Regions from separate parts of the Arthrobacter sp. NPDC093139 genome, predicted to be linked through region 3. Evidence: riboswitches for the same ligand, from Rfam matches in the RefSeq annotation. Region 3 holds a riboswitch; each other region holds the start of a gene.
What was found. A riboswitch is a leader RNA that binds a small molecule or an ion and turns the genes downstream of it on or off. The one in region 3 is predicted to bind cyclic di-AMP.

Region 1 (9,364 bases), on a different contig from region 3:
GTGCCTCCATGACGCGGACAGGCTCGTCCGGGACCTCCCAGCTGCTCAGGGTCAGGGGTACGCTTCGCGAGTAGATCGCGGGGGTGATCCGCTCCCGCAGGAAGCGGTCGAGACGGACTTCCGTGATCCGGCGGTCGTCGTGCAATGTGTTCCTCTTTAATGCGTGAGGCCGGCGCCGCCCGTTCCGGCCGTTTCGCCGGCCTGGGCGTCATCCAGCTGGTGTCCGGGCAGGTTCGCTGCCCTGAAAGAGCGGATCAACGTGTCCATTCGATGGATAAAATCTACTGCGTCGCGCCTGATTAGCCAAGCATTCGCGGCTCCTGGCGGGGCAGGTCCGCAAGGGAAATGCGGTGTCCGCCAGTATAGACGTTCAGGCTGCTTCCCCTGCTGAAACCGGCCACGGTAACCCCGCTGGACTCCGCGAGTTCGACGGCGAGACTGGAGGGAGCGCTGACGGCAGCCAGCACCGGGATGCCCGCCAGCGCAGCCTTCTGCACCAGTTCAAAGGATGCACGGCCTGATACCTGCAGCACCGTACGGGACAGCGGCAGGCGCCGCTCGCGCAACGCCCAGCCAACCACCTTGTCCACGGCATTGTGCCGGCCAACGTCCTCGCGGAGGCACAATAGCCGGGCGGCGCCGTCGTCATCGATGCTGAAGAGACCGGCGGCGTGCACGCCACCGGTGGCTTCGAAGACCGTCTGTGCTTCCCTGAGCAGGTCGGGCAGCGCAGCGAGGGTTCTTACCGGGACCGTGAGCGTGTCGTCGGCCGGACTGAAGTGCGACGACTTCCGGACGGCCTCGATCGAATCCGTGCCGCAAATCCCGCAGGAACTTGATGTGTAGACGTGGCGTCCGGTGTCCGGGAGCACGACGTCGGGCCGCAGCTGGGCTTCCACCACGTTGAAGGTCTGGACGCCGTTTTCATCTTCCCCGGCACAGAACCTCAGGGAGATGAGCTGGTCGGGGTCCCATATGACGCCCTCGGAGACCAGGAATCCCGCCACCAGGTCGAAGTCGTCCCCTGGGGTGCGCATGGTCACCGAGAAGGAGAGACTGCCGAGCCGGACCTCCAGCGGTTCCTCCACGGCAAGCACGTCCTCACGGTGCCGGACCGGAAATTCGAGGGCGGAGGGTGAGCCGTCCAAGACGTATCGGTGAATCTTGCGCCGTTGCGTCACGCGTCCCATCGGGTCACCCCTGGTGCCAGCCTGTTCATGCCTCCATCATTGCAAGTGGGGTGCCAGTACACCAACGGGCTGTGGTTTTCAGTCCAGGAGCGCACTCCAGTCCACTGGCCCGCTGTCTGCAGCCGGCTTGCCGGCCGACCGGTTCCCCGCCCTGCGGGGTGACGCCTTCGCTTTGGAGTCGGCCTTCTTGGGCTCGGGAATGGCCGGCCCCCACGGCAGTGCAAAGGCCGGAACGGTCTCGCCAAGCTGCACACCGTGCGGCGGGACCACCATCACGCCGTCAGCGGCGGCCAGTCCCCGCATCATCCCTGGTCCGGTGTGCTGGGAGGGCGAGGCCATGCCGTAGAGGAGCCGGAACGGCATGAGTCTGGTCCGTCCGGGGTCGGGATCGATCATGGTTCCGCACGGCACCTCCTGCACGGGAGGCATGGCCCCGTGTCCCAGTGCCGCGAGAAGCGGGGCGCCGACAGTGGACAGCGCCATCATTGCCGCAAGCGGATTGCCGGGCAATCCCAGCACGAAGCGCCCGTCCGGCAGTTCCGCAAGGACGGCCGGATGGCCGGGGCGCATCGCCACGCCGTCGATCACCAGCCGCCCGCCGAGATCAGCCACGGCGCGCCTGAAGTGATCGGTACCGGACACACCGGTACCCCCGGTGGTGATAACGACGTCGGGAGGCAGGACTGCTGCTGACGCCTCCGCCAGGCGGCCGTCCGGCTCCGCCTCCGGCCCTTCGTCCTCCAGTGCTTCCAGCCACTCGCCGTAGCTGTCCCCTATCCTGACCTGTCCGGTGCAGATACCGCCCATCATCTCCACGACGGAAGCCAGTTGCGGGCCGAAGGTGTCACGGACCTTGCCCGCTTCGGGGAGGCCGTGTTCGACGATCTCGGAGCCCGTGAGCAGCAGCTTTACCACCGGTTTGCCAACGACCGACACATCGTCGTGGCCGGCCAGGGCGGCGAGTGCCAGATGCGCAGGATTCAGAGTGATGCCGGCTTTGACCAGCACCTCGCCGGCAACGGCCTCTTCGGCCGCATTGCGGATGTGCTGGCCGTTTCGCGGTTCACCCGGGCGGGCGCTGCCGCCGAGGGTCAGTACCGGCAGGCCGTCCTCGTCCTTGGACATGACGCCGCTTTCACGGCGCAGCACCGCCTTCGCGCCCGGCGGAATGAGACCGCCGGTCACGATGACGCTGGCCTGGTGCGGCGCGAGCCGTTGCCCGGGTTCAGCAAGGATCCAGGGACCGCTGCCGTTGACGGCCCAGCCGTCCATCGCGGACGAAGCGTAGTGCGGAATGTCCTGCAGCGCGGTGATGTCCGCCGCCAATGTCCTGCCCAAAGCTTCCCGCAGCGGAACACGGCCGGCAGGGATTGGAGCAGCGCAGTCAAAGGCGGCCTGCCGTGCTTCTTCCCAGGTGTGTGCCGCATGCGTGGCAGGTGGATCCGCGGACACGATTCCACTGTCCGCGGGTCCACTGTCCGCGGGCAGTGCGTCTGTGTCGTCCTCGGCCGATGCAGCGTTCCCGGCTGGGTTGGTGGCCGGCTGGGCGGCCTCGGCTGCGGGATGTCCGGGGGAAGCGGTCATTCCCCCGGTGTCCCGCTGGGAGCCGCTACGCTGCTGGAGCTGCCTGCGGCCGGCGGAAAGGAGTCATCCCCTGCCTCATCGGCCGAGTAGGCCTTGGACACGGAACGGGCAACGTCCATGGCCGCCTTCATCGATGTGGAGTCAGGCGCCTGGCCCGAACCTGAGGCGAGCCCGGCGGCAAATCCGGCAATGAAGGTGGTCAGCGGCGCTGCGGGCCGGACCACCGAGTGCGCGGCCACCCCGGCAAGGGACAGCACCTCATTGACATCCACTTGCACGTCTTCGAGCTCAAAAGCCCGCAGCAGTAGACGGCACCACTCCTCAAGCGTTTCGTCCTGGCTTTTCATGCCTGCCTCCAATCTCAACTGCGGCTGCGACGTTCAGCCCGGATGATTGCTGGCGTCCACTCCCAATGCGGCGGCATCGTCCCAGGTATCCACATCGTCTGTGGAGCCGGCGGGCACGGTGACAGCCTGTACGTCAAGCCTAGCAAGGAGAGCGAAAACTGACCCATGGTTCAAAGCGTTCCGCGCCGCTGCTTCTTCCACCGCGCGTTCCAGCACAGCCGTGCGGTAAAAACCTGCCAATGGCTGACGCCGCCCGTCGCCGGAAACTGCCATGACGCCGTCGCCGCCGTGCAGCGCTTCCAGAAGGGCATGCACGGCATCAGCCACGCGGGGCATGTCACATGCCAGAACCAGAACATAGGCATCATCCCCGGGACGGGCCGGGGACTCCAGCAGGGCCAGGCCGGCCGCAATCGCGGCGGCAGGCCCGGCGAACGGCGGATCCTCCCGGCAGCTCAAAACACCGGGCGGAAGGTCGTGGGCTTCCGGGCCCACGACTACGATGCGGCGCGCACCTCGGGCGGCCGCAATCGACCGGTGCAGAAGGGTCTCACCCTCATAGATCAGTTCGGCCTTCGGCGATCCGCCGAGCCTCGAAGAACGGCCGCCGGCCAGAATGACTGCATCGAAGTACACATACCAAGCCTAGTGCGGACAGGTCAGGCGGCCGTCTCCGGAAGCAGGAAGGGATCCCACGCGGGGGTCGGCTTCTCCAGTTCCTTGATTTGCCAGATGGTGCCAACGGGAGGCGCCGGGACGAACCGCAACTTCCAGCCCATTTCCGCCGGGGTGTGATCCCCCTTGACGTTATTGCACCGGAGGCAGGCCGCCACGAGGTTTTCCCAGGTATCCGCACCGCCCCGCGATTTCGGCTGGACGTGGTCTATGGTGTGGGCTGCCTTGCCGCAGTATGCGCACCGGTGGCCGTCCCTGCGCAGCACCCCGCGCCGGCTCACTGCGGTGACCATGTTATAGCGCGGCCGGATATAACGGTTCAGGAGGATCACGGAGGGGCGGCCCATGATGTCCTTCGGCCCCACGACGGGATCGTCACCTTCGGCAACCACGCTGGCTTTTCCTGTGAGCACAAGAACCAGCGCCCGGCGGAAGGTTACAACCGCCAAGGGTTCATATCCAGCATTAAGAACGAGCGTGCGCATGCGCATACCTCTTCACGGCCGCACCCGGCAGAGGCGCGAGGGCCGGCTGCCCTCTGCATGTCCGGGCTATGGATCGACACCACAAGAGTAAACACTCTTAGCGCATATCGACGAATCGGCCTAACATTCGGCCACGGCGTGTCGGTGTTCAGCCCGGGCAGTTTTAAGACAAAAGGACCCCTGCCGCGGGGGCAGGGGTCCTTTTAAGCCTTTGCTCGTGGCTTAGCCGCCGACGCGGATGAAGACCGGGCCGGAGCCGACGTTGACGCTGAACAGCGCGGTGGTTCCGCCGTTCCAGCCACCGTGAACAGCCTGGCCGTTGCCGACGTAGACAGCGATGTGGGCCAGGCCCATGCCGCCGTTTTGGTAGTAGGCGAGGTCGCCCGGCTTGGCTTCGGCAGCGCTGACAGTGCGGCCGAGGGACAGGTAGCCTGCCGGCCAGCCGTGGTAGTTGATGCCCACGGCGGCCAGGGAGTTGGTGGCCAGCATGGTGCAGTCCTGCGAGACGCCCAACTGGGCGTACGCGGCAGCGGCGATGGCAGCTCCCTTGCCGCTTGCAGAGGACGTGTTGGCAACAGGTGCAGCTTCCACCTTCGCGGTGGCCTGAACTGCCGGAGCAGCCTTCACGGCCGGGGCTTCCACGGCAGGCGCGGCTTCCTGGACGTTGACGACCGGCTTGGGAGCCTCAACCACGGGGGCCGGGGTGGTGGTGATCGCCGGCTTCTCGTAGGAGATGGCGATGCTGGATGCAGCCGAAATCGGTGCCGACGCCAAGGACTGGACTTCCAGGGTGGACGTGGAAGCCGAGTCGCGCTGAACGTTGGTCTCAGCGGCGTTGGCGGCGATGCCGCTGGTCAGAACGAGTCCGGAGGCGGCAGCGATAACAGCAGCCTGACGGCCTACTCCGCCGGCGTTGTCGCCGACAGCCTTGGCAATGACGGACAGCGAGTTGGTCTTGGTGACCTCGGCGCGGTGGCGTGCAATGGTCGCACGTGTAGTCATGATTTCTCTCTTTCGTGTTCCACGGCCCGCTTGTAGCAGGCCGCGGTTTAGCGACGCGCCGGCGTCTTGGGGGTACGCCGAATCGTCTCGAATGGGGGGTTTTAGCGAAGGGTGTAGAACGAGGACGTGCCCGTGGCGGACACTGCATGCAGGATGGTGCCCTGCGAGGGGTTCAGCGCGCTGATCATCATGCCGTTGCCAACGTAGATGCCAACGTGGGCACCGCCGTTCTGCATGACCAGGTCGCCGGGGGCGGGAGTCGACGTGGGCTTCATGGCTGTCCACGCATTGACGCGCGGAATGCTGATGCCCGCCTGTGCGTAGACCCACTGGGTGAAGCCGGAGCAGTCCCAGCCGCTGGGAGTGGTGCCACCCCAGACGTACGGGCTGCCGATGCCGGTGTAGGCGATGCCCGCGAGACCTGACGTTGCACCCGAGCCTGCGGCGTCAACCAGTTTCCCGGCCTTGGCCGCGATGGTCTCCACGGCAGCTTCGGGGCTGGCCGTGTCGTCGCTGGACTGGGGCGCGACTGTCTCAATGACGGGGGCTGCCTCGGTGGTAACGGCAGGACGCTCGAAGGAGACGGTTGCGGTGGGCGCGGCGGTCACAGCAAGCTGTGCCGCCTGGGATCCGGACTCAGCGGAGGCGGAAACACCGATGTTGGCGTCGGATGCGTTGGCTGGCATGCCGGCGCTCAGGACGAGACCTGAAGCGGCCGCAATGACTGCTGCCTGACGACCTACTGTGCCTGCATTGGCGCTTACTGCCTTGGACACGGAGTCCAGCGGGTTCTTACGAACCGTTTGCGCACGGTGGCGCGCAAGATTGTGGCGTGAAGACACGAAGGTAGCCTCTCCCAATGCCTACGAGGTGAGCTGTCGGATTCGGATGGGAGTCACCCGGCCGCGCCGCTTCCTGGGAAGCTTTGCGACTTAACCCCAAGGCCTTCTTGCGAAGACCAAAATTGGTTCCCCCGCCCCTGCCAGACGATGTAATGCGAACGGACCTTGAGCGGTGGCAGAGTTAGGCAATCCACTCAAGGGCGTCAACTTCGGAAAAGTTGACGCGGTTTAGACGGTACAACAGTTCGGAGGGAATGTCACATTCAGGTCACGGTGTGTCACGAGAATCTGAGAGCTCTCCATCGGCTTTGCTTACAGCCAGCCTTCGGGATCCACGACTTCTCCGTTGACCATCACCTCAAAGTGGAGGTGGCAGCCGGTGGATGCGCCGGTGGTCCCGCTAAGTGCCACCGTGTCGCCCCGGCTGACCTTCTGGCCAACCTGAACGCTCGATGACGACAAATGGTTATACGTGGTTTCGAGGCCGTTGCCATGGTCGATGACAACCCTGTTGCCGCCGCCAAACTCGTGCCAGCCGGCAAACGTGACCGTGCCACTGGCCGCTGCATACACTTCTGTTCCGCACTGGGCTGCGAAGTCCTGGCCACGGTGGAACTCTCCGGCGCCGCCAGTGATGGGGCTCACGCGGTATCCAAAGGGCGAGGACTTCACCATGGTCGCCAAGGGCATGCCAAGGCTGCCGACGGAGGCTGCGCGGCTGATACTGCCGGCGGACTGGGCGCTCAGGAGCTGCTTGAGCTTGCCATCCGGGTCACCGGCTGTCGCAACGGAGGTGCGGCTGAAGTCAATCTTGGCTGCCGCCTCGGCGGAGACCTCTGGCTGCCCCGTGGCGGCACCTGCGGCGGCCGGGGCGCCGTGGTCGGCCGAGGCCAGGACCGGGCTCGTGGCGGGCACTGTGACGGTCAGCAGGAGGCCCGAGGCGGCAAGGGCCACGCCGACCTTCTGCCCGACTCCGCTGGCAGCGGCGAAGTCAGCGACCTGACGGAAAGGACTGCGTTGCTTCCGCGCTTGACGCTGCGCATCGCGGGGTCGCTCAGCGGCGACCGCTACGGGCGTGCGGGGCTCGGCAGCGGAGCCGGTAGCGCGGCGGCGGCCCCGGGCATTCTGCATGGTCAAGAACGGTTCCTCTCTGGGTAGCCTGCGAAGTTAGCTGTCGGATTCGGGTCAGAGAGTTGATCGACCCGGTCCGCAATGACAAGCCTTTTTGGGCACAGAGGTATCCGGAGATTCCGTCTGTGGAAGGTGGCTTGCTGCTGCGGACTTCACCCCAAGGCCGTTTTGAACGGCCAGTTGTGGTTCCTCCGCCTCTGCCAGAAGGTGTTTCGAGCGACTGATCCGCTGGCAGAGTTCGGCTCCGGATCAGGTAACGCTTTGGTATCGGCGCTGCGACTTAACTATAGGCGATTAAAGCTTGCGGTAATAATTCCGTTATCTTGCTTGTGCAAAAGTGGTGGGTCATCCTGCCAGCTGATGTCGGACAACCTGCACCGGCGTGACTCAGGCCACCCGGACAAACACGTGCGCAGCAACTTCGGGCGGCAACTCGAGGGCGCCGTCGATGCCAGGGACACGCACGGAAATGTACTCCCCGACCCGTTCCAGCGACACCGTCGCGCCCGGGCGGATCCCGCCCTCGTCCAGCTGCTGCAGGAGTTCGGGCTCGACCTGAATCGGTTCGGCGAGCCTGCTGACGGTCACCCTCGAGTCCGGGCCATAACTGCCCATGGCGTCCAGCAGGTTCAGGTCGACGTCGGCAAAGGTGCGTGTCGGCTCGCCGCCCAGCGCAGCCAGTCCGGGAATGGGGTTGCCATAGGGCGATTCCGTGGGGTGATCCAGCATCTCGTAGATCCTGCGTTCCACGCGTTCGCTCATCACGTGTTCCCACCGACACGCTTCGTCATGAACATACGCCCAGTCCAGGCCAATGACGTCGGCAAGCAGCCGCTCGGCCAGCCGGTGCTTGCGCATCACCTCGGTGGCGCGCTTGCGCCCTACTTCGGTCAACTCCAGGTGCCGGTCGCCGGTAACCACCACCAGCCCGTCCCGCTCCATCCGTCCGACGGTCTGGGAGACGGTAGGACCCGAATGGCGGAGGCGCTCGGCGATGCGGGCACGCAGTGCCACGATGTTCTCTTCTTCCAGCTCCAAAATGGTCCGAAGATACATCTCCGTGGTGTCGATCAGATCCGTCATTCAGCTCAGCTCCTCGAGCACAGTACTTGCGTTCTCCCACGGTACCGCGGGCCCCTCGTCTGGCGGCTCGGCATCCAGCCGCCGCGGCCCCAATCCGGCGGCGGTGCAACGCCGACTGTCCGCCTGTTCGTCAACCAAAAGCTTAGCCTATTTTGAATTACTCCGGATAAACCGCGGCGTCTCAATGACTGGACTGTGACGGGCACGGTTCCCGGGATTTCCGCGTCTCAGGCAGAATAAAGGGGGCCTTCGCGGGCAGCCATACCTGACCGCCGGTCACCAACTGTCCCCGCCGATCCGCATGTCCATGCCGAAAATTGGAGCCCCTGTGAGCGAGACCAGCATCACTATCCCAGCAAACCTCCTGCCCAAGGATGGGCGGTTCGGCGCCGGACCTTCCAAGGTCAGGCCCGAGCAGGTCGAGGCGCTGTCCGCAGCCGCCACCACGCTCCTGGGCACGTCCCACCGCCAGGCGCCGGTGAAGAACCTTGTCGGTTCGGTTCGTGAGGGCCTCAGCACGTTCTTCCGCGCCCCCGAGGGCTATGAAGTTATCCTCGGCGTGGGTGGCTCGACGGCGTTCTGGGACGTGGCGAGTTTTGGCCTCGTGGAGCAGAAGGCCCAGCACCTCTCCTTCGGCGAGTTCGGTTCGAAGTTTGCCGCGGCCACCAACAAGGCCCCGTTCCTTGCGGATTCGTCCATCATCAAGTCGGAGCCGGGAACCTGCCCCGAGCCCCGGGCAGAGGCAGGCGTTGACGTCTACGCCTGGCCGCAGAACGAGACCTCCACCGGTGTTGCCGCCCCGGTCAAGCGGGTGAGCGGCGCGGATGCAGGTTCCCTCGTCCTGGTGGACGCTACGTCCGCTGCCGGAGGACTGGACGTAGACGTCGCCGAGACCGACGTTTACTACTTCGCACCGCAGAAGAACTTCGCTTCCGACGGCGGCCTGTGGCTGGGTCTCTTCTCCCCCGCCGCGCTGGAGCGCGCCGCGCGGATCAAGGCCGGCGGCCGCTGGATCCCGGACTTCC
Region 2 (9,364 bases), on a different contig from region 3:
GGCGTGGACCGCGGCGAGATCACCCTGCTCGAAGAACAGGTCCTGCACGTGCTCTCTGAAGCCGAAGGTCCCCTGGACCCCAAACAGCTCAAGGAGGAACTGGGCGAATCCGTCCGAAGCCTCGGCGACGAGGGCAAGAAAAAGGGTGTGTCCACCACCCTGCCGACGGCACTGGGGCTGCTGCAGGCGGACGGCCGGATCCGCCGGATTCCCATCAACGGGCGGCTCGACCAGCAGCGCTACGCCTACACCCTCTGGGGGTTGCCGCGCACCACCCTCGGCCCCGAGGAGGCCCGCGCCGAGCTGATCCGCCGCTACCTGGGCTGGACCGGCGGCGCCACCCTCAGGCAGTCCCAGTGGTTCACCGGGTTCACCGTCACCCAGAGCAAAGCGGCGCTGGCCGCCGCCGGCGCGGTCGAGGTTCCCACCGCCGAGATTCCTACCGCCGGAGGCGGGGCTTTGTGGATGATGCCTGACGACGTCGACCGCCTCAGCGCGTTTACGGCACCAGGGAAGGAACAGATCCAGCTGCTGGCAGGAACTGACTCGCTGGTGCTGCAGCGGCGCAACTCTGCTGACCTGTTCGCCGAGGCGGACAAGGGAAGGAAGCTGCTGAATTCCACCCTGGCCCTGCAGGCGGACCTCCCGGACCACCCCATCCTGGACCGCGGACGCATCATCGGACTCTGGCAGTACGACCCCGGCAAGGCGCGGATCGCGCACTGGGTCTTCGATGGTGCCACCCCTGCCGTTACACGACGCATCGCCGAGGTGGAAGCCTGGATCCAGGAGGACCTCGGCGATTTCCGGTCCTACAGCCTGGATTCGCCGGTGTCCCGGCAGGAGCGGATCGACGCACTGAATGCTGCCGGGAGCCAGGGGTAGGGAGCCCTACAAGCGCGGGGCCCCCCGGTGCGCGGCGAAGAATTCCCGCAGCACGGCACCGCACTCCTCCTCCTGGACGCCCGCATAAACCTCCACCCAGTGGTTGAGGCGGCGCTCGCGGAGGATGTCGAAGACAGACCCGGCCGCTCCGGCCTTCTCATCCCAGGCGCCGAACACCACACGGTGGATTCTCGCCAGCACGATGGCCCCGGCGCACATCGCGCATGGTTCCAGTGTCACCACGAGGGTGCAGTCCTCGAGCCGCCAGCCGTCTCCACGGCCGCCCTGACGCACAGACTGTTCGCGGAGCCGGGCAGCCGCTTCCCGGATGGCGACGACTTCGGCGTGGGCGGTGGGGTCGCCCAGTGCCTCGCGTTCGTTCCGTCCGGATCCCAGCACAGTGCCGTCGGGCCCGATGACGACGGCGCCGATGGGCACGTCCTCGGTGGCCAGCGCCCGCCGGGCTTCTTCGAGGGCAAGGCCCATCCATTCGAGGTGTTGCGGATCTGCCGGTGCCATGGCTCAATGATAGTTTCGAAGGGTACTTAGCTTCGGACAGCGCGTGACCGGGAGAGATGATGAAATCCCTGAATGATCGGTTCGGCCGGTGGCTCGGCCCGTACGCGGCGCTGTGGATCACACTCATATTGGGCGGCTTCCTGGTCATCTCCCTGGCGCTGCTTGGGGCCGAGGTCTACCAGAGTGTTGTGGCCAAGGACGGCGTTGCCGGCCTGGACCAGCCGGCCCTTGAGATGGCCAAGCAGTACCGAAATCCTGGGCTGGATGCTGCCGTGACGGCGTTCACCAACATCGGCGGCGGCATCGGCATGCCCATTCTGGCGAGCATCCTCGTTGCCTGGCTGACCTATGTCAGCCGCAGCTGGCGGCCGCTCATCCTTGTGGGCGGGGCGGCGGCAGTATCAATCACCGCCACCACTGTGAGCAAGACGCTCATGGGCCGGGTCCGCCCGGAGCATATCGATGCCGTTCCGCCGTTCGAGTTTTCGCCCTCGTTCCCCAGCGGACACACCCTCAACACCACGGTGGTGATCGGGGTGGTTGTGTACCTGATGTGCCTGCAGACGTACAGGAACCTGGTCCGGGTGGCCGTCATCACGGTGGGTCTGTTGTTCATCATCGCCATGGGCCTGAGCCGGGTCTTCCTGGGGCACCACTGGTTGACCGATGTGATGGCGGCGTGGCTGCTCGGCTTCGCGTGGGTCGGCATGGTGATCCTGGCACACCGGCTGTTCCACGTCATCCGGCGCCGTGAGCATGCAGGTCCCGCCCCGACCTTCGAGCACCCGGCCCGCATGCCGGATAAGGAGTCCTCCGACCTAGGGGGATCCCAAGCGGAGAAAGGCTCCGGCGGCACTGCCGCAGGCGGCGGAAGCCGCGGCGGGAGGCCACCTTCCGGGTGATAGTTTTGACCCATGCGAACTCTCGTCGTGGACCACCCGCTGGTCGCCCACAAACTCACCGTCCTGCGGGATAAGAACACATCGTCCCCAGTTTTCCGCCAGCTGACCGAGGAGCTCGTCACCCTCCTCGCCTATGAGGCAACCCGAGACGTCCGCACCGAGCCTGTCACCATCGAGACCCCGATTGCCACCACCGTCGGCACCGCATTCACCAAGCCCACGCCGCTGGTTGTACCGATTCTCCGGGCGGGCCTGGGCATGCTCGAAGGGATGACCAAACTGGTCCCCACGGCCGAGGTCGGTTTCCTCGGCATGGCCCGCGACGAGGAAACCCTCGATATCATCACCTACGCCGAACGGCTGCCGGAAAACCTCACGGACCGGCAGATCTTCGTTCTGGACCCGATGCTCGCCACCGGGGGCACGCTGCGCGAGGCCATCAAGTTCCTCTTCAAGCGCGGAGCCTCCGACGTGACGTGCATCTGCCTGCTGGCCGCCCCTGAGGGCCTGGCCAAACTCGAGGAAGAGCTCTCCGACGCCAACGTCACCATCGTGCTGGCTTCGATTGATGAGAAACTCAACGAGAAGTCCTACATCGTGCCCGGGCTGGGCGACGCCGGTGACCGCCTGTACGGCATCGCCCACTGACTTCGGCTACCCTGCCCGCACCCTTCCGGATGGTTCTGCCTCCGGGATAGCCTGTGCACCATGGACTGGAAACTTGAACTCGTCTTTGTCCCGGTGTCCGATGTAGACCGCGCAAAGGACTTCTACGTCAACAAGGTCGGCTTCAACGCCGACTACGACGAGAGGCCAATGGACGGTCTCCGTTTCGTGCAGCTGACCCCTCCGGGCTCCGGCTGCTCGATTGCCATCGGCGAGGGCCTCAACGACGCTCCTCCCGGTACAGCACCCGGCCTCCAGCTTGTGGTCAGCGACATCCACAAAGCCCACGAGCAGTTGAAGGCCAACGGCGTGGACGTCAGTGACGTCGACGTCCAGGACTGGGGCCACTTTGTCTACTTTGCCGATCCCGACGGCAACAAGTGGGCGGTGCAGTACATGGCCCACCGGCCGAACGGCTAGACGTCCGCCCTGCCCTCCATGAGGCAGGATGGATCCATGAACCTTCCTGCCGAATCCGTCTCCACCGCCCTGGTTGCCCGTGCCGTTCTCTTTGACATGGACGGCACACTGGTTGATTCCACGGCGGTGGTGGAACAGGTGTGGGGTGAGTTCGCCGCGCGCTATGGTCTGGACATCACAGAGATCCTGAGGACGTCCCACGGCGTGCAGGCACGGGACACCGTACGGCGGTTTGCCCCCGCCGGTGCAGATGTTGCTGCACTCACCGCTGAACTCGGTGCGATGGAGCGCGTCCGGACCGAAGGCATTGTCGCCTTGCCGGGGGCTGCTGAACTCCTGCGCGCCTTGCCAGCCGATGCGGTGGCATTGGTGACGTCAGCCGACCGCGTGCTGGCGGACGTCCGCATGGGCGCAGCGGGTCTGGCCATGCCGGGCACGGCCGTCACGGCGGACCTTGTCACCCACGGCAAACCGCATCCCGAGGGGTACCTGCGCGCCGCGGAGCTGCTGGGCGTGGAGCCTGCGGATGCCGTGGTCTTCGAGGACGCGCCGGCCGGCATAGCTGCAGGCCTGGCGGCCGGAATCCGGACGGTGGCGGTGGGCCCGAACACCGGCGTCGTGCCCGACGGTGTGCCGCACATCCCGGACTACTCCGCTGTCACAGCCTCGGTGGGAGCCGACGAGGATGGACGCCGGGTCATTTCCTTCCTGCTCTGACGCATTTCTGCACCACTTTCCCGCCCGCAGCATGCTGCACCGACGCCGAGGGGCCCCGGATCACGTGGATCCCGGGCCCCTCGGACGCTCAAACCGGTGCAGAAATGCCTGGCACGTTCTCAGACTGGTGCCGGTTTAGTACCAGTTGTTGGCGTAGTGGAAGTTCAGCGCAGCGCACGGGGAGCCGTAGCGCTCCTTGATGTAGCCCAGGCCCCAGTTGATCTGGGTGCGGTAGTTGGTGCGGTAGTCGGCCCCGGAGCTAGCCATCTTCTCGGCGGGCAGGGACTGCACAATACCGTAGGCCCCGCTGCTGGGGTTCGTCGCAGTGGTGCGCCATTCGGACTCTTTGGTCCAAAGCTTCTTCAGGCACTGCATCTGGTCCGCTGCCCAGCCGTGCGAGGACAGCTTGCTGGCGGCATAGGCCTGCGCGCCGGCGGGGTCGTTCACTGCCGCAGGAGCCGCCGGCTTGGGCGCCGGGGCGACCTTGGCCGGGGCGGCCTTTACGGCCGGTGCGACGGCCTTGGGTTTGGCGGCAGCAGCCTTGGCGGGCGCCGGTTTGGCGGCGGCCTTGGGTGCGGCCTTCACAGCAGGTGCAGCCTTGGGCGCCGCCGGCTTGGCAACGGACTGGGGTGCCACTGGGGCAGCTGTGGGGCTGGGCAGGGCGGAGATCAGCGTCTTGTCGAAGTTGAGCGTCGGCGGGGCTTCAGTTGTTGCCGCTGCTGCCTCAGGCGCTGCCGCGGGGGTGGCCTGCTCGGCCGCTTGGCCGGCCGCACCGACGCCGATCAGGACGGCGCAGGCTGTGGTCACAACGGCTGCGCGGCGGCCGAACGACGGGATGTTGGCGGTGAGACGGCCCCAGGCTGATACGGGGCGGGCGGGCTCGGCGCGGTGGCGTGAAATCTGCTGCCGGGACTGTTTTGGATCGCGATCAGGGCGCGTTGGTACCTTGAATTCAGACATGGTGGATTGCCTCTCAACACCTGCGGAGTTAGCTGTCGGGTTCGGATGAGGTCATCCGGCCGCACGGAAACACACGTGTCGGCTTCACCCCAAGGGCTGATGCGGATTGCCCGGGACTCTGGTTCCCCCGCCTCTGCCTGGTCAAGCGGAATCCGGGAAGCGGCAGAGCTGGGCGTCCATCCGGATATGCGGCCCAGATGATGGCCGCACCTTATCGACCGTACAGGAGGCTCACGCTTAAGTCACATTTAGGTAACGGCCATCACGACATCGGCGCGTCACCTTGCGCGAAGTGCTGCGCGGGCAGGCTGACGGTGAACTCGGTCCGGCCTCCGGCTGTGAATCCCAGCCCAAGGGCGTCGTTGGTCCGCGTAGGCCGAGCGGCGCGGTACCCCCGGCCCGCTTGACCCGACCGGGGAAAGAATGCCCTACCCAAAATTTTCCGTTCGGCCCGCGTCATAGCTGGACAATTGGCGATTCGTTGCCGCCTAATTCCGGCAGAATTGAGCTGGTCGAATAATCGTCGGCAAACAGGGAGTTTCGTGCAGATAATTCGGAAAAATGGTCTTTCTGAACGTTCGTTCTGGAAAAACGTCGACAAAGTCTGAAGTCTTCAAAGTTGTGATTTGGCCCACAATCGTGCGTTTCGTCTCACGATGCGGACCGAGCGACCCATTGTTACTTGCAAGTTCTCATTGTTACGTTGCACACTTCCAATGTGAACAAGAACTCAACAGCACCTGCAGCCGCAGATTATTGGCCCAGCACACCCGCTGCTGTCGACATGCGCTGTTGTCGAATGCACGCCTAACTTTCCACCCCACAAAGTTTTTAGGCATTCGCCCCCAGAGCCCAGCGTCGGGCGCCCTCCCCAGAACTCATTGCGGGAACCAAGCATTCGAGCCGCGATGACGGCCATTCACATTGAGGTAAGCATTCATGTCAGTTGCATCTGGATACGTCCACATCTCCGTCCGTAACGCCAACAAGCCTGGCCAGGCGTCAGGCCACCGCCAAGGTTTTGGCGCCCGCCCGGCGTTCCCCGCCGGCCAGGGCTCCGCCGTTCCCGCGCCGGGCTACGCCCCCCAGGGGTACAACCCCAACTCCTACGGCCAGCTCCGCGCTGTCCAGACTGAAGAAGCCGCACCGATGACCGCCCCCACGCCCGTCGTGGCTCCGGCGCCGGGCGCCACCGTCCGGCCGGTGCAGAACGACAACGTGGCGCGCGGATTTGTTCTGTACATGGGGATCGACGAGGAAACCGCCGCAGCTGCCGGCACCTCCATTGCCAAGTTGGCGCAGGAAATCCGGGCTTACGCCCAGTCGCTGGTTTCCGGCGCTGAGAGCTACGCTGCCGTTGCAGTGGCGCCGGCCAGCGCGCCCGGTTCCGCGCTCGACGTCGTCCGTTCCACCTTTGGCGACCCGACGGTGAACTCCCGGCAGCGCACGGAAACCACCCGGCTGCAGCCGGCCCAGGATCCCCGCCCGTCCGGTGTCCTGATCGACCTCGCCCGCCGCGAAGTGCACCTTGACGGCGAATCCCTGAACCTGACGTTCAAGGAGTTCGAGCTCCTCAACTACCTCGTCGAGAACGGCACACGCACGGTGGGCCGCGACGAGCTTCTCGAAGGCCTGTGGCGCAACGCGGAAGAGGTGCCCAACGAGCGCACCATCGACGTCCACATCCGCCGCCTCCGCTCGAAGCTGGGCCGCCTCGCCAACACCGTCCGCACCGTCCGCGGCCAGGGCTACCGCTTCTACGAGCACCCCGAGGTTATCGTTTGGGCAGCTCCGGAATACTCGATCTAATTTCCCCTTCGCGGATCCTCGCAGCGCCCGTTCCTCGATCGAGGGGCGGGCGCTTTTGCATGTGCCGCCGGGGGCGGCTGCTTGGACCCTGTTGACTTTTCCTGGTCCGGCGTAGGCTCAGATCGTCCGTCCGGCCACCAGGAGGAAGACCATGTCTGTCGCACGCATCACCACCTTGAGCGCAAACTCCAAAACCTCTTTTGACGACGCCATCAAGGAAGGCATCGCCCGCGCCAACAAGACACTTCGCGGTGTCTCCGGCGCCTGGGTCAAGGAGCAGAAAGTCGAAATCACCGACGGCCAGGTGGTCGCCTGGCATGTGGTGCTGGAAGTGACGTTCGTCCTGGACGACTGAGCGGGCACTGCCCGGCCTGCCGCCGGCCCGGGTAGTAGGGTGAGTCCATGAGTGGGCACCACAAGAAGCGGCTGGTCATCATGCGCCATGCCAAAGCCGACTGGCCCGGCGGCGTAGCGGACCATGACCGGCCGTTGGAAGAGCGCGGCCATCGCGAGGCTCCGTTGGCGGGCAAGTGGCTGGTCAAGCACAACATCGTCCCGGACTTCATCCTGTGCTCAAGCGCCCTGCGGACCAGGCAAACCTGCACCTGGGTATGCAGCGAGCTGGGCGACAAGGCTCCGACGCCGAAACTGGAGGACGGGCTTTACGGCGCGTCCGCGCTCGGCATGCTGTCGGTGATAAACCACGTCCCGGACACTGTCACCACGCTGATGGTGATCTCCCATATGCCCGGGGTCCAGGACCTTGCCATGCACCTGGCCTCCCGCGATTCAAACCATGACGCGTACATGGACGCCGCCACCCGCTTTCCCACCAGCGGACTGACCGTCCTCGAAACCGAAAAGTCGTGGGCCGAGCTGGACGGGCAGGACGCCCGAATCACGCACTTTAAGGTTCCGCGCAAACATTAGCGGCCTGGGCGGGCCGGCCAAGTGCCAGCTCTGATCCTCTAAATTCCAGACCCCCGGTGCGTCGAACGCCGGCGGGGACGCGGGTACGCTTAACCCCAGCGTCGTCTAGTGGGGAAGGGCCCGCCATGCTTTATTCTGGTTGGATGCAGTGGCGGGCGCATGCCCGGCGGTGCGCGGCCGCCGTCGTAGTTCTTGCTCTGTTCCTGACCGGCGCGCCGGCTGCCCAGGCAGCACCGTCCGGCGAGCAGTTGTCGACGAGCGTCGTGACGACTCCGAGCCACCCCTGGGTCCTGGTGAACAAGTCCCGGCCGCTGAACCCGCTGCAGTACGTTCCGCCGGACCTGGTGTCGTGGAACGGCGCCGGTCACGTGCTGCGGCGCGGCGTCTCCACTGCCGCAAACCAGATGTTCACCGGAGCGCGCGCTGCGGGGCACTCACTTGAGGTCGTCAGCGGTTACAGGTCCTATGCCACCCAGCGTGACCTGTACAACTACTACGTCCAGACCTATGGCCAGGCGTACGCGGACCAGATCTCCGCCCGGCCCGGTCACAGCGAGCACCAGACCGGCCTCGCCATGGACGTGGGAAACGTCGGCGGCGGCTGCGGGCTGGCCGCCTGCTTCGGAGACACCCCGGGCGGACGCTGGGTGGCGGCCAACGCGTACCGCTACGGGTTTATTGTGCGGTACCCACAGGGCTACACCCACATCACCGGATACACATACGAGCCGTGGCACCTTCGCTACGTGGGGGTTGCGCTGGCCATCGACATGAAGAGCCGCGCCATTCCGACGATGGAGCAGTACTTCTCGCTCAGGCCCACCATCAGGAGCGCTGCCGATGTGCTCGCCGCCGACTCCGGCGGGGCCCTCTGGAACTATCCAGCCAATGGCCGCGGCGGTTTCGGCACACGCATCAAGATCGGCAGTTCCGGATGGACGGGCCTCAAATCAGGCTTCGTCGCGGACTGGAACTCTGACGGCATCAACGACATCGTGGCCCAGTGGAACACCGGCAGGCTCACGGTGTACCGCGGCAAAGGATCCGGAGGATTCCTCAGCCCCATCATCGTGGGAACCAGCGGCTGGCAGCCCATGAACATCACGGTGGGCAAGTGGCATAACGGCCACCGCTACCCAGGAGTGGTGGGAACAGGAGCCGACGGCACCATGCTCTACTACCCGAACCCAGGCGGCGGCGCACTGGGCGCCCCCCAGCGCATCGGGTTCGGCTTTCAAGGACTGAGGCTGACCATGGCGGACTTCGACAATGACCGCAGGCAGGACCTGCTGGTCACGAGGCCAACGGGTGAGCTCCTGCTGTACAGGTCGGACGGCGCGGCCAGGTTCGTCCAGGAGCCGCGCAGGAAGCTGGGGAGCGGCTGGAATGCCATTGCCCAGTCCCATGCCTCGTTCGGGTTCCTGGGATCGGGAACCCGGGGGCTTAGTGCCAAGGCCACCGACGGGCGCCTGTTCTACTACAGCCTCGGGACCAACCAGTTCACCGGCGGCCGGCAGGTGGGCAGCGGATGGGGCCCGTACAGCATATTCCGGTGA
Region 3 (9,364 bases):
CCTCAACAGCGTTGGCGTCTCGCGCGCCGAGCATGCCCACGGCGGGTCAGGCCAGGGACGATTCGGCTTCGTCCGCGAGCCGGGGGTCTGCCGGCGCTTCCAGGGGCTTGCCGATCCTCGTGAACAGCCCTGTCTCCACCGTTAGCCCGGGCCCGAATGCCATGGAGCAGATGCGTTCGTCCCGGCTCTGCGGCGGAAGGTCGAGGATGTGCCGGAGCACAAAAAGCACTGTGGCGCTGCTCATGTTGCCGTAGTTGCGGAGGGTTTCGCGGGCGGGGATGAGCTGTTCATCGGTGAGGCCCAGCCGGGACTGCACTTTGTCCAGGATGCTGCGGCCGCCGGGATGGATGGCCCAGTGCGTGATGTCCCGGTAGGGGAGTTCCCTGAGTGAACCGTCCCTGGCCAGCAGCGGTTCCAGGGCACCGATGATGTGGTCGTCGATGATGTGCGGGACGTAGTTGCCCAGGACCATCTCGAATCCCTCGTCGCCGATGTTCCAGGCCATGGAATCCTCACCGACCGGCGTCAGGACAGTTTCGAAGTGGTCCAGCTGCAGGAGCGCCGGTGATTCGGGTACCTCGCGCGCGGTCACGACGGCGGCGGCGGCGCCGTCCGCGAAGAGCGCCGAGCCCATGATGGTGTCGGGATCGTTGGAGGTGCGGACATGCAGCGAGCAGAGCTCCGCACACACGACGAGGACTACCGCCTCGGGGTCCGCCTCGCAGAACGACTTCGCTGCCCGGAGTGCGGGGAATGCGGCGTAGCATCCCATGAAACCCAGATGGTAGCGCTGCACCGCAGGGCTGAGCCCCAGCGCCCGGACGATTTTGTAGTCCGGGCCGGGGTTGAAAAACCCGGTGCAGGAAACCGTGATCAGATGAGTTATGTCAAGTGGATCGAAGCCGGCACAGTTGGAGACGGCGGAGGAAGCGGCCTCGATGAAGAGCTTGGTTGCCTCACGGGCGAACAGGTCATTGCGTTCCTTCGTGCTGGGGCTCCGGAGCAGGCGCGTGGCGGGGTCGAAGAACTTCGGGTCGTCGGAGCGTGAATCCAGCGTCAGTTCCTGGACGGCCGTGTAGCGTGTGTCGATCGCGGCCGAGTCGAAGCAGGTGGCCACCAGCCGTGAGCCGAGTCTCGTCAGGCCGGGCTGGGCGGCGAAAACGTCCCGGGCCTCCGTCTGGATGAGCATCGTAGGCGGAACAGCTGTCTCGAGGGCTCTCACGTAGACCGTCATGGGTTTCATTCTTAACGAGAGCGCCACTTAAGACAATGGATCACGCCGCTGGTCGCCGCCGCGTTCCGAACGGGTCAAGAGGTACTTCTACTCCCGCTCGTATAACGCCGATAATGCACATTATGTAAACTAATGGTTTTGAGGCCCTCTCCCGCCGGAGTCCAGAGTCTTGCCTTTTCGTTGGCGCTCAGCCTCGGATCCGACCGCCAGTTGATCCTTGGACTACTTGCCTTTTGGTCGCTAGCCCGCCAGACCAATGAGCAGATTGACGGTGGCGGCGAGGATGACCGTCCCGAAAAGATAGGACAGGAGCCCGTGCTTCAGCGCCTCGGCCCGTATCCTGTGGCTCTCCAGGTTGGTGTCAGAAACCTGGTAAGTCATGCCCAGGCTGGTGGCCACGTAGGCGAAATCCGAATACTGGGGCGGGCGCTCCTGGTTGAAGTTGATGCCGCCGGGCTCCTCTCCACGCTTTTCCGGGTCGTAGTACAACTCTGCATAGCGCAGGGTGAACAGCGTTTGGACCAGCATCCACGACAACGCCACGCCGGAGAGAGCGAGCAACCCGGCGCCCACCTCATCTCTGCCGCTTGAAGCGCCACGATGTGAATCAATCACGACGGCGGCGACTGCCGCCAGGCTGGCAAAGTTGGCAGCGAGAATGAGCAGATCGGTGACACCGCGGGAAGGATCTTCTGTTACCGCATGGAGGCGCGTCCCCGCAGGGTCAAGCCGTCCGATCACGGCCCACACCCACACCACGTAGGTCAGCGACGCCACGGCCCACCCTATGGCAGGGGCTTCGATCCAGTGCCCGGAAAGACCGGCAGCCAACGCGGCTGCCATCCCGGAAAGCACCATGACCACGAAGCGAAGCCTGCTGCGCCTGATGACTCCGGCTGGCAGTGCTGGAGGGGGCAAGTCCATGACGTGTACTCTAGCCAACCCGTCACGACTTCAGCGTGAACCTGCCATTTGGGGCGCATCAGGACCGGATCTATCTTGATCAACTATTGATCAACGATGGTGAGGTCCTTGAGGTTGGGAGTGCAGTCTGTTTGGTACCGGTAATGAAGGCCGGTCTTTCGCAGCATTGTCGACCTGGCCTGCACAGGCATGGAGTGATCCGGGTTTGACAGGCTACGCCAACACGTCCCCTTCGTCGCCTGTAGCCCCCCAAGCACGCGGCGGAGGGGGCCCCACCGGAAGGCAAATGCGCCATGACAGCAGCCAAAGCGACAGCGATGAGACATGAGCATGAAATCAAAAGTGAGCGTCCGAAGCCGGCACTGGATGCACAACACCTCGAGAAGCTCGCCGCAGAGTCCTCATGGGAGGTCGCAGAGTCCTTCGCCGCGGAGTACACCGCCCTCCTCCCCCGGCGCGTTGACCGGATCGTCCGCACGGCTACTGTCCGGGACCGGGACATCGCCATGGATGCCTCGCTTAGCCTGAAAACGACGTCGTGGCTCGCCGGCGCCCTGCGGATGAACCAGCTGTGCCGCGAACTGGAGCTTGCCCTGGCCCTGAGGGATGTCGCTGCAGTGGCATCCATTGTGCAGGACATCGAGCAGCACCTTCCGCGCCTGCAGGAGGCCCTCGCCGGCCGTCCGCGCCATGCCCTGGCAGCGTCGTCCCTGGCAGCGCTTCCCCGCTGATGGGCAAGGCATGCCACCAGTCGCGGGGCAGCCCGACCTGTAGATTGCTGACAATCGTCACAGAAATTGGAAAACTCCCGCATGCCGGGAGTAGTGTCGCACTATGACTCCTGGACACTCCAGCTCACCGCCCCTTGCCAAGTCCTTGCCCCCTGTCGATGGCCGCGAGGGGCACGAACAGCGGTTGGCTTCCGGTTACGGCGCACGGTCCAGTAACAGCGGACTCGTCCCGTTGACCGTTGCCCGGCGTTCGCCCAAGGAAGACGACGTTGAGATTGCGATCGAATATTGCGGACTGTGCCACTCCGACGTGCACGCTACGCGGGGAGAATGGAGCGCCCCCAAGTATCCGCTTATTCCCGGGCACGAAATTGTTGGGCGTGTTAGCCGTGTGGGTTCCGCCGTCGACGACCTCTCTGTTGGTCAGCTGGTGGGCGTAGGATGCATGGTCGATTCCTGCCGCGAATGCGAAAGATGCCTGGATGGGTTTGAGCAGTATTGCGAGACTGGCGTCGTCAGTACTTACGGTGCAGCCGACCCGAGAAATGAAGGAGCCATCACTCAGGGCGGTTATTCCTCCTCGGTGGTCGTGGACAGGCGATACGTGCTCCGTGTCCCAACCAACCTGGACCCTGCCGCCGTTGCTCCCTTGTTGTGCGCAGGTATCACCACATATTCCCCCCTGCGGCACTTCGGTGTTGAGGAGGGTGACGTCGTTGGTGTTGTGGGGCTCGGCGGGCTCGGACACATGGCAGTGAAGCTTGCCAAAGCAATGGGGGCCGAGGTGAAGGTCTTCACAACCTCAGAGGTCAAGATCGCGGCGGCCAAGGAGTTGGGGGCCGACGACGTTGTTCTGTCCAAGGACGCTGCATCCATGGCGGCGGCCGAGGGCAGTATCGACGTTATTATCGATACCGTAGCGGCTCCGCATGATCTCGACCCATACTTTCGGACTCTTCGCCTGGAGGGGGCCCTGTTCCAGCTGGGCCTGCCCTCTGAGCCCATGCCGCCGGTCAATCCCTGGACACTGAGCCGCCGCCGGATCGCGTACTCCGGGTCATACATCGGAGGCATCGCTGAGACGCAGGAGATGCTGGACTTTTGTGCCGAGCACGGAGTGGTTTCCGATATAGAGATTGTCTCCGCGGCACAGCTGAACGATGCCTATGACCGGATGGTTGCCGGCGACGTCAAGTACCGGTTTGTCCTGGACACCAAGAGTCTCCCGGCGCCGGCGGCCAAGGCGGACGCGTGAGGGCAAGAATTTATTCGCTTCAATAAGTCCCGCTCCCAGAATGAGAGGGGTCGACAGTGGACGTCGCGTACTCTGGACGACCGAGGGGCCGATAGGTCTGGATGGTGATGCCCCGGGACGTGCTCCGTGAGTTCACCAGATCGAGCGCGAGGTCCGGGCCGGAATCAGGGAACAGCCGTGTGCCTTGGCCGACGACGACGGGATAGGTGACCAAGTCGAGCTGGTCCACCAGGCCGTTGGCCAACAGCCACCGGACGAGGGCACCACTGCCCGGTACCAACAGGTCCCCGTCTTGACGCGCCTTCAGATCACGCACGGCCGTGGCGACGTCGCCGCGCAGGACAGTTGTGCCTGCCCACTGCGGGTCCGCGAGGCTGGTCGACACCACGTACTTTGGCCGGCTGTTCAGGGCAGAGGCAATGGGGTTGGTGCTCGGATCGGCCATTGCTCCCCAGTAGCCAGCGAAAATCTCGTACGTCCGCCGGCCAAAGAGGAACGCGGCCGCACTGCCATAGATCTGGTTGAGGTAGTCCCCCGTTTCGGTGTCGAGAAGTGGTATAGCCCATCCGCCGCGTTCGAAGCCGCCGCTGCGGACCTCGTCAGGTCCGCCCAACCCCTGCATCACACCATCCACCGAGATATTGGTCGTGGTCGTTAGCCTCATATCGTGTCACCCCGTCGGACAGAAGCCGCGGACCCCTTCTGGATCCACCAACTTGCTACAGACAAGCACACTTGCGGGAGCTTGGGGAGGGCGAGACCGTCACGGTCGCCTCGTAGGTGGTTCCGTGGAGGTCGTTGCCACTCGACACCCTCATCTGCGATGTCCATTGCTTTCTCCTCGGATGCCAATAAGCTTCGGGCATGCCAATAATTGGGGGAAATCGTTCGTGGCGGGCCAACGCGCTTCTGCTGGTTTTGATTAGTATCGGGGCGTCTTTAGGTGCCTGTGAGTACCCGGACGAAGAGCCGGTTCTGACCGGCACCAGCGCCGGATCGTCCCAGCCGGCGCCTCCTTCCCCGCCGATGCCCGACCCCGGGCTTGCCGAAATTCAGGCAGGGAACCAGGCTCAGCTGGACATTCGATTGGGACCCAGACCCAACGGCCTCGTGTTGGGTGGGTCAGGCGGCCTGGCAAGTGATGGATATCGGACCTCGGCCAGTGGAATACCAAAGGGAAGCTACACAATTACCGCTGCCTGCATCGGAGCGCCGAAAGCGATGCTTACCATTTCGCAGCCTGATCGACGCGGAGGAACAGCGCATGAGGTGGCTCTGGACTGCGCAACCACAACGAGCGTGAAACTAGACCTGAGCGCGGGGCCAGTGTCCGCCCATGCCCGCATGACCACCGAGCCGGGGCGCGCCGCCGTCGCGGGCTTATGGATCGTCCCAACGCCCTGATGGAACTAAGCTCCGCCCCACTCCCCCACCTTGCAGGTGTGGAACGGCACCTGCCACTATGGCAACGTGAACAGGCCTATTGGATACTGGGTCAAGCGGCTGGACGTGGCACTGGAGGCGCTGCTCGATGCCACGCTTGCCCGGCTCCGCCTGACGAGGAGACAATGGCAGGTCCTCAGCACTCTCAGCTCGGATCCGACCACACCCGCCGAATTGGCGGATGCGCTGCGCCCATTCAACCAAGCCAGCGGCGGCGACGCACAGGAACGGGACATGGCATCACTCGTCCGAAGGCGGCTTGTGTTCCTTCAGGACGGCTACCTGACGTTAACGGAAACAGGCAGGGCACTGCAGGCCCAAGCAACCGGTCTGGTGGAAGCCACAAGGCGGGAACTCACAGCGGGAATCGGAACCGATGAATACGCCATGGTCATCAGCGTCCTCGAACGCATGTGCAAGAACGCAGACCGCATCCCACGCTAAAAGCGGGACCCCCTGTTAAAATGCCGTCAAGGAGTCGGCGAGCCTAAGGAGCCCCGATGGTGGAGGCATCCCAGTCCTGGACACCCAAGGATCCTTGGTGGGTCAGGGACAACCTGCGGGAGGCCATCGACCGCCTCGTGGACTTGGGATATATCGTCGCAGGCGGCCAGGGCGAGGACCCTGAGCTCATCGATCCAGGCGGCTCGGCCGTGGAAACCTGGCGCGAGGATTACCCGTACCACGAGCGGATGACCCGTGCCGAATACGAAATCGAGAAATACCGGCTCCAGATCGAGTTGCTGAAGTTCCAGTACTGGGGTCAGGACAACAGCCGCAGGAACGTGATCGTTTTCGAAGGCCGTGACGCTGCCGGCAAAGGAGGGACGATCAAGCGCTTCACGGAACACCTCGATCCCCGATCGGCCCGCACGGTCGCCCTCGGCAAACCATCCGACCGCGAACAGGGCCAGTGGTACTTCCAGCGCTACGTCCAGCACCTGCCGACCGCCGGGGAAATCGTCATGTTCGACCGCTCTTGGTACAACCGGGCCAACGTCGAAAAGGTGATGGGGTTCTGTAGTGAGGAGGAATACCGCACCTTCATGAACCAGGCCCCCATCTTCGAACAGATGCTGGTCGACGCCGGCATCCACCTGAACAAATTCTGGTTCTCGGTCACCAGGCACGAGCAGCGGACACGCTTCGCTATCCGACAAATCGACCCTGTCCGGCGTTGGAAACTCTCACCCGTGGATCTTGCCTCACTGGACCGCTGGGACGAATACACCGATGCCAAGGAACAAACGTTCCTTCATACGGACACAGACCACGCCCCGTGGATCACCATCAAATCCAACGACAAGAAGCGCGGCAGGATCAACGCCCTGCGCTATTTCCTCAACCAGTTCGACTACGAGGGAAAGGACACCTCAGTCGTGTACGAGGCGGATCCGCTGATCGTACGCCGGGGCCGCGAGGCCGTGGGAGACTGACTCCGGCCTGAACTAACCGCAGAACCAGCGGCATGGAGGTCAGGCGTCCGCCCCGGTTGCATCTTCCAGTGTCGCCGGGGCGAAGATGGCCGCCGCCACGTCTTCCCGAAGGAAATAGTTCCGGTGTTCCAGGGGCGCCAGACTGCCGCGCACGACGTAGTAGCCTCGGCCCTCCCCAGGCCCACCCGCGGCCCGGTCGAGGGCATCGACCATGTCCCTGTCCAGGCGCTGGTCCGGGCCGCGGTCCTGCAGCACAGCAAGATCTTCCGGCAGCAACGCACTGATGAGTCCCTGAATATCCGTCATGGCAGCTTCCTCGCCGGCACCGCTGGAACAATAGCTGATTCCCCCGCGGGCGTGTCCGGGGGTGCCCTGGCCGGCTGCGTCCACAGCGATTCTAGGACCCGGAGGACTTCGCGGCCAGACTTGGCATGGCACTCCCGCCGTGGTAATCAGGGCGGTTTTCGAGACGCCGGAGCCCTAACTGCCGTTACCGAAATGTGACTTTAGGCGCAAGCCTGGGTTAGCCTGTAGCGGTGCCCCGGTTCATGCAGGGCATTCCCGGGCAGAATGCCGAGCCCTGCCGCTGACCGGGATCCGTTCGCAATTACATCTGGCAGGGACGGGGGAACCACCTCTTTACCGGCCTTGGTGTGTCCAAGGCCTTGGGGTTAAGTCCAGGCGCTCCGTTTCACGAGGAGGCAGGACCGGGTGACCTCCCACCCGAACCCGACAGCTCACCCCGCAGGCATGGGAGAGGCAATCCACCATGTCACGTAAGTCCATGTCCGCGCGCCACCGCGCCACCCCCACGACGTCCATCGCCCTTCAGGGCCTGTCCTATTCCCTCAAGGCCAACGCTGCCTCCATAGCTAAGCCCGCGGCAGCAGCCGCTGCTGCCTCCGGACTGCTCTTCGGAGTCGGGGCACCGGCACAGGCAGGCACCTACGCTCCTGAGGCCACGGGCAGCACCAGCGCCCAGGTGCAGGCCGCACCCCAGGTCCAGGCCGCCCAAAGCCTGGCACCCGCAGCAGGATCAGGCGTAGCAGGCGCTTCACACACTGTTGTACCTGGCGACACGCTGGGTGCGATCGCAGCACGCCACGGCGTGAGCCTCGAAGCAGTACTCGCCGAGAACAACCTGTCGCTGGCCTCGGTAATTTATCCCGGCGACCAGATCCTGATCCCGGGTCCCGGACAGCCTGCAGCAGCACCGCAGGCACCCGCCGCCCCTGCGCCTGCGGCACCCCAGCCGGCCGGCATGGGGATCTACCACGCATCGTCGTCGGTCACGCCGGCACCGGCTGCTCCGGCCAGTGGCGTCGGCGCCGCCCTCGTGGCTTCAGCCCGGGCACAACTGGGCGCCACACAGGACTGCACCATCTTGGTGGAACAGGCCCTGCGCTCCGTCGGCAAGTCGGTCGGAGACCTCGCTCCCCTGCAGTTCCACCAGTACGGCACGCCGGTGTCCACGCCGCAGGCCGGCGACCTGATGATCCGCGCCGGACACGTTGCGATCTACATCGGCGGCGGGCAGGCCATCAGCAGCGGCATGAATGGCGTCAACGAAACCATCGTCCACCCTGCCTCCTGGCTTGGGGGCTCTACTTTCGTGCGGGTAAACGCCTAAAACGTCAGAGCAAGCATAGACAGTGGCAGGTGCAGCAGCGCCTGCCACTGTCGCATCTGCCGGGGCTGCGCACCGGCCTGACGACGACGGGTCCTCCGGCACAAGTGCCGGAGGACCCGTCAAGCCTGTCTACCTCAAGTCATGGCAGTGTCGGCCTGGTTAACCTGCCGGTTTCAGGGCGGTACGCCAGGCTCCCACGGCCTTGGCGGTGCTGAAGGTCCAGGTGGCGGTGCCGGCGGCGCCGGCGGTGGCCTGGGTCCTGTCAGCCTGCTCCGCGACCTGGCCGCCGGTGGTTTCCCAGCGCTCGGTCCAGCCCGTGGGAGCAGTGGCTGCCGGGCTGGAGCTGTCGAACCCGAGCCCGCCGATGAGCAGGGCCCCGTTGCTGGCGGTGGTGATGCTGCCGACCGCGATGCTGGTCGCCGTGAAGCTCGAGTTGACGGCGGTGGCCACGGTACTGTCCAGCGGCGTGGTGGTGTTGACCCCGGTGTAGGCGGTGATGCCGCCGCCCCACTTCACGGCCGTGCTCAGCGTCCACGTATAGCTCGCCGGGTCGGCGGAACCAACCACCCGGTAGTACGCGAACACGCGGGCGCCGGTGCCGATGGAGAGCCCGCTGGTGATCGCGGTCCAGCCGGCCGGGACGGCAACCGTGGGGTTCTTGTCCGCGGTGAAGGACGCGACCAGGACGTCACCGGCCGCCCGGCCGGTCGG

Region 1: linked by a shared signal. The riboswitch ahead of ACIP90_RS18980 (M23 family metallopeptidase) and the one ahead of ACIP90_RS01875 (LysM peptidoglycan-binding domain-containing protein) in region 3 are both predicted to bind cyclic di-AMP.
Region 2: linked by a shared signal. The riboswitch ahead of ACIP90_RS13825 (hypothetical protein) and the one ahead of ACIP90_RS01875 (LysM peptidoglycan-binding domain-containing protein) in region 3 are both predicted to bind cyclic di-AMP.

Annotation. Positions count from the first base shown of each region.
Region 1 is NZ_JBIVOO010000016.1:58,596-67,959, reverse strand. It holds gene ACIP90_RS19020 (alpha-mannosidase) at 1-145, opposite strand, end outside; gene fdhD (formate dehydrogenase accessory sulfurtransferase FdhD) at 300-1,190, opposite strand; gene ACIP90_RS19010 (molybdopterin molybdotransferase MoeA) at 1,269-2,774, opposite strand; gene ACIP90_RS19005 (DUF6457 domain-containing protein) at 2,771-3,121, opposite strand; gene ACIP90_RS19000 (molybdenum cofactor guanylyltransferase) at 3,155-3,757, opposite strand; gene ACIP90_RS18995 (HNH endonuclease) at 3,781-4,281, opposite strand; gene ACIP90_RS18990 (NlpC/P60 family protein) at 4,504-5,283, opposite strand; gene ACIP90_RS18985 (C40 family peptidase) at 5,385-6,059, opposite strand; cyclic di-AMP (ydaO/yuaA leader) riboswitch at 6,130-6,323, opposite strand; gene ACIP90_RS18980 (M23 family metallopeptidase) at 6,438-7,262, opposite strand; cyclic di-AMP (ydaO/yuaA leader) riboswitch at 7,267-7,510, opposite strand; gene ACIP90_RS18975 (metal-dependent transcriptional regulator) at 7,644-8,339, opposite strand; gene serC (phosphoserine transaminase) at 8,668-9,364, shown strand, end outside.
Region 2 is NZ_JBIVOO010000008.1:116,129-125,492, forward strand. It holds gene ACIP90_RS13795 (DNA glycosylase AlkZ-like family protein) at 1-885, shown strand, start outside; gene ACIP90_RS13800 (nucleoside deaminase) at 892-1,404, opposite strand; gene ACIP90_RS13805 (phosphatase PAP2 family protein) at 1,464-2,306, shown strand; gene upp (uracil phosphoribosyltransferase) at 2,319-2,954, shown strand; gene ACIP90_RS13815 (VOC family protein) at 3,015-3,392, shown strand; gene ACIP90_RS13820 (HAD-IA family hydrolase) at 3,429-4,109, shown strand; gene ACIP90_RS13825 (hypothetical protein) at 4,245-5,069, opposite strand; cyclic di-AMP (ydaO/yuaA leader) riboswitch at 5,075-5,237, opposite strand; gene ACIP90_RS13830 (winged helix-turn-helix domain-containing protein) at 6,009-6,878, shown strand; gene ACIP90_RS13835 (dodecin family protein) at 7,030-7,233, shown strand; gene ACIP90_RS13840 (SixA phosphatase family protein) at 7,281-7,808, shown strand; gene ACIP90_RS13845 (D-alanyl-D-alanine carboxypeptidase family protein) at 7,952-9,364, shown strand.
Region 3 is NZ_JBIVOO010000001.1:371,537-380,900, reverse strand. It holds gene ACIP90_RS01920 (class I SAM-dependent methyltransferase) at 1-34, opposite strand, end outside; gene ACIP90_RS01915 (type III polyketide synthase) at 47-1,234, opposite strand; gene ACIP90_RS01910 (DUF1345 domain-containing protein) at 1,475-2,158, opposite strand; gene ACIP90_RS01905 (hypothetical protein) at 2,452-2,889, shown strand; gene ACIP90_RS01900 (NAD(P)-dependent alcohol dehydrogenase) at 2,993-4,144, shown strand; gene ACIP90_RS01895 (dihydrofolate reductase family protein) at 4,164-4,808, opposite strand; gene ACIP90_RS01890 (MarR family winged helix-turn-helix transcriptional regulator) at 5,615-6,031, shown strand; gene ppk2 (polyphosphate kinase 2) at 6,088-7,023, shown strand; gene ACIP90_RS01880 (hypothetical protein) at 7,063-7,329, opposite strand; cyclic di-AMP (ydaO/yuaA leader) riboswitch at 7,586-7,787, shown strand; gene ACIP90_RS01875 (LysM peptidoglycan-binding domain-containing protein) at 7,793-8,653, shown strand; partial or broken gene ACIP90_RS01870 (PKD domain-containing protein) at 8,813-9,364, opposite strand, start outside.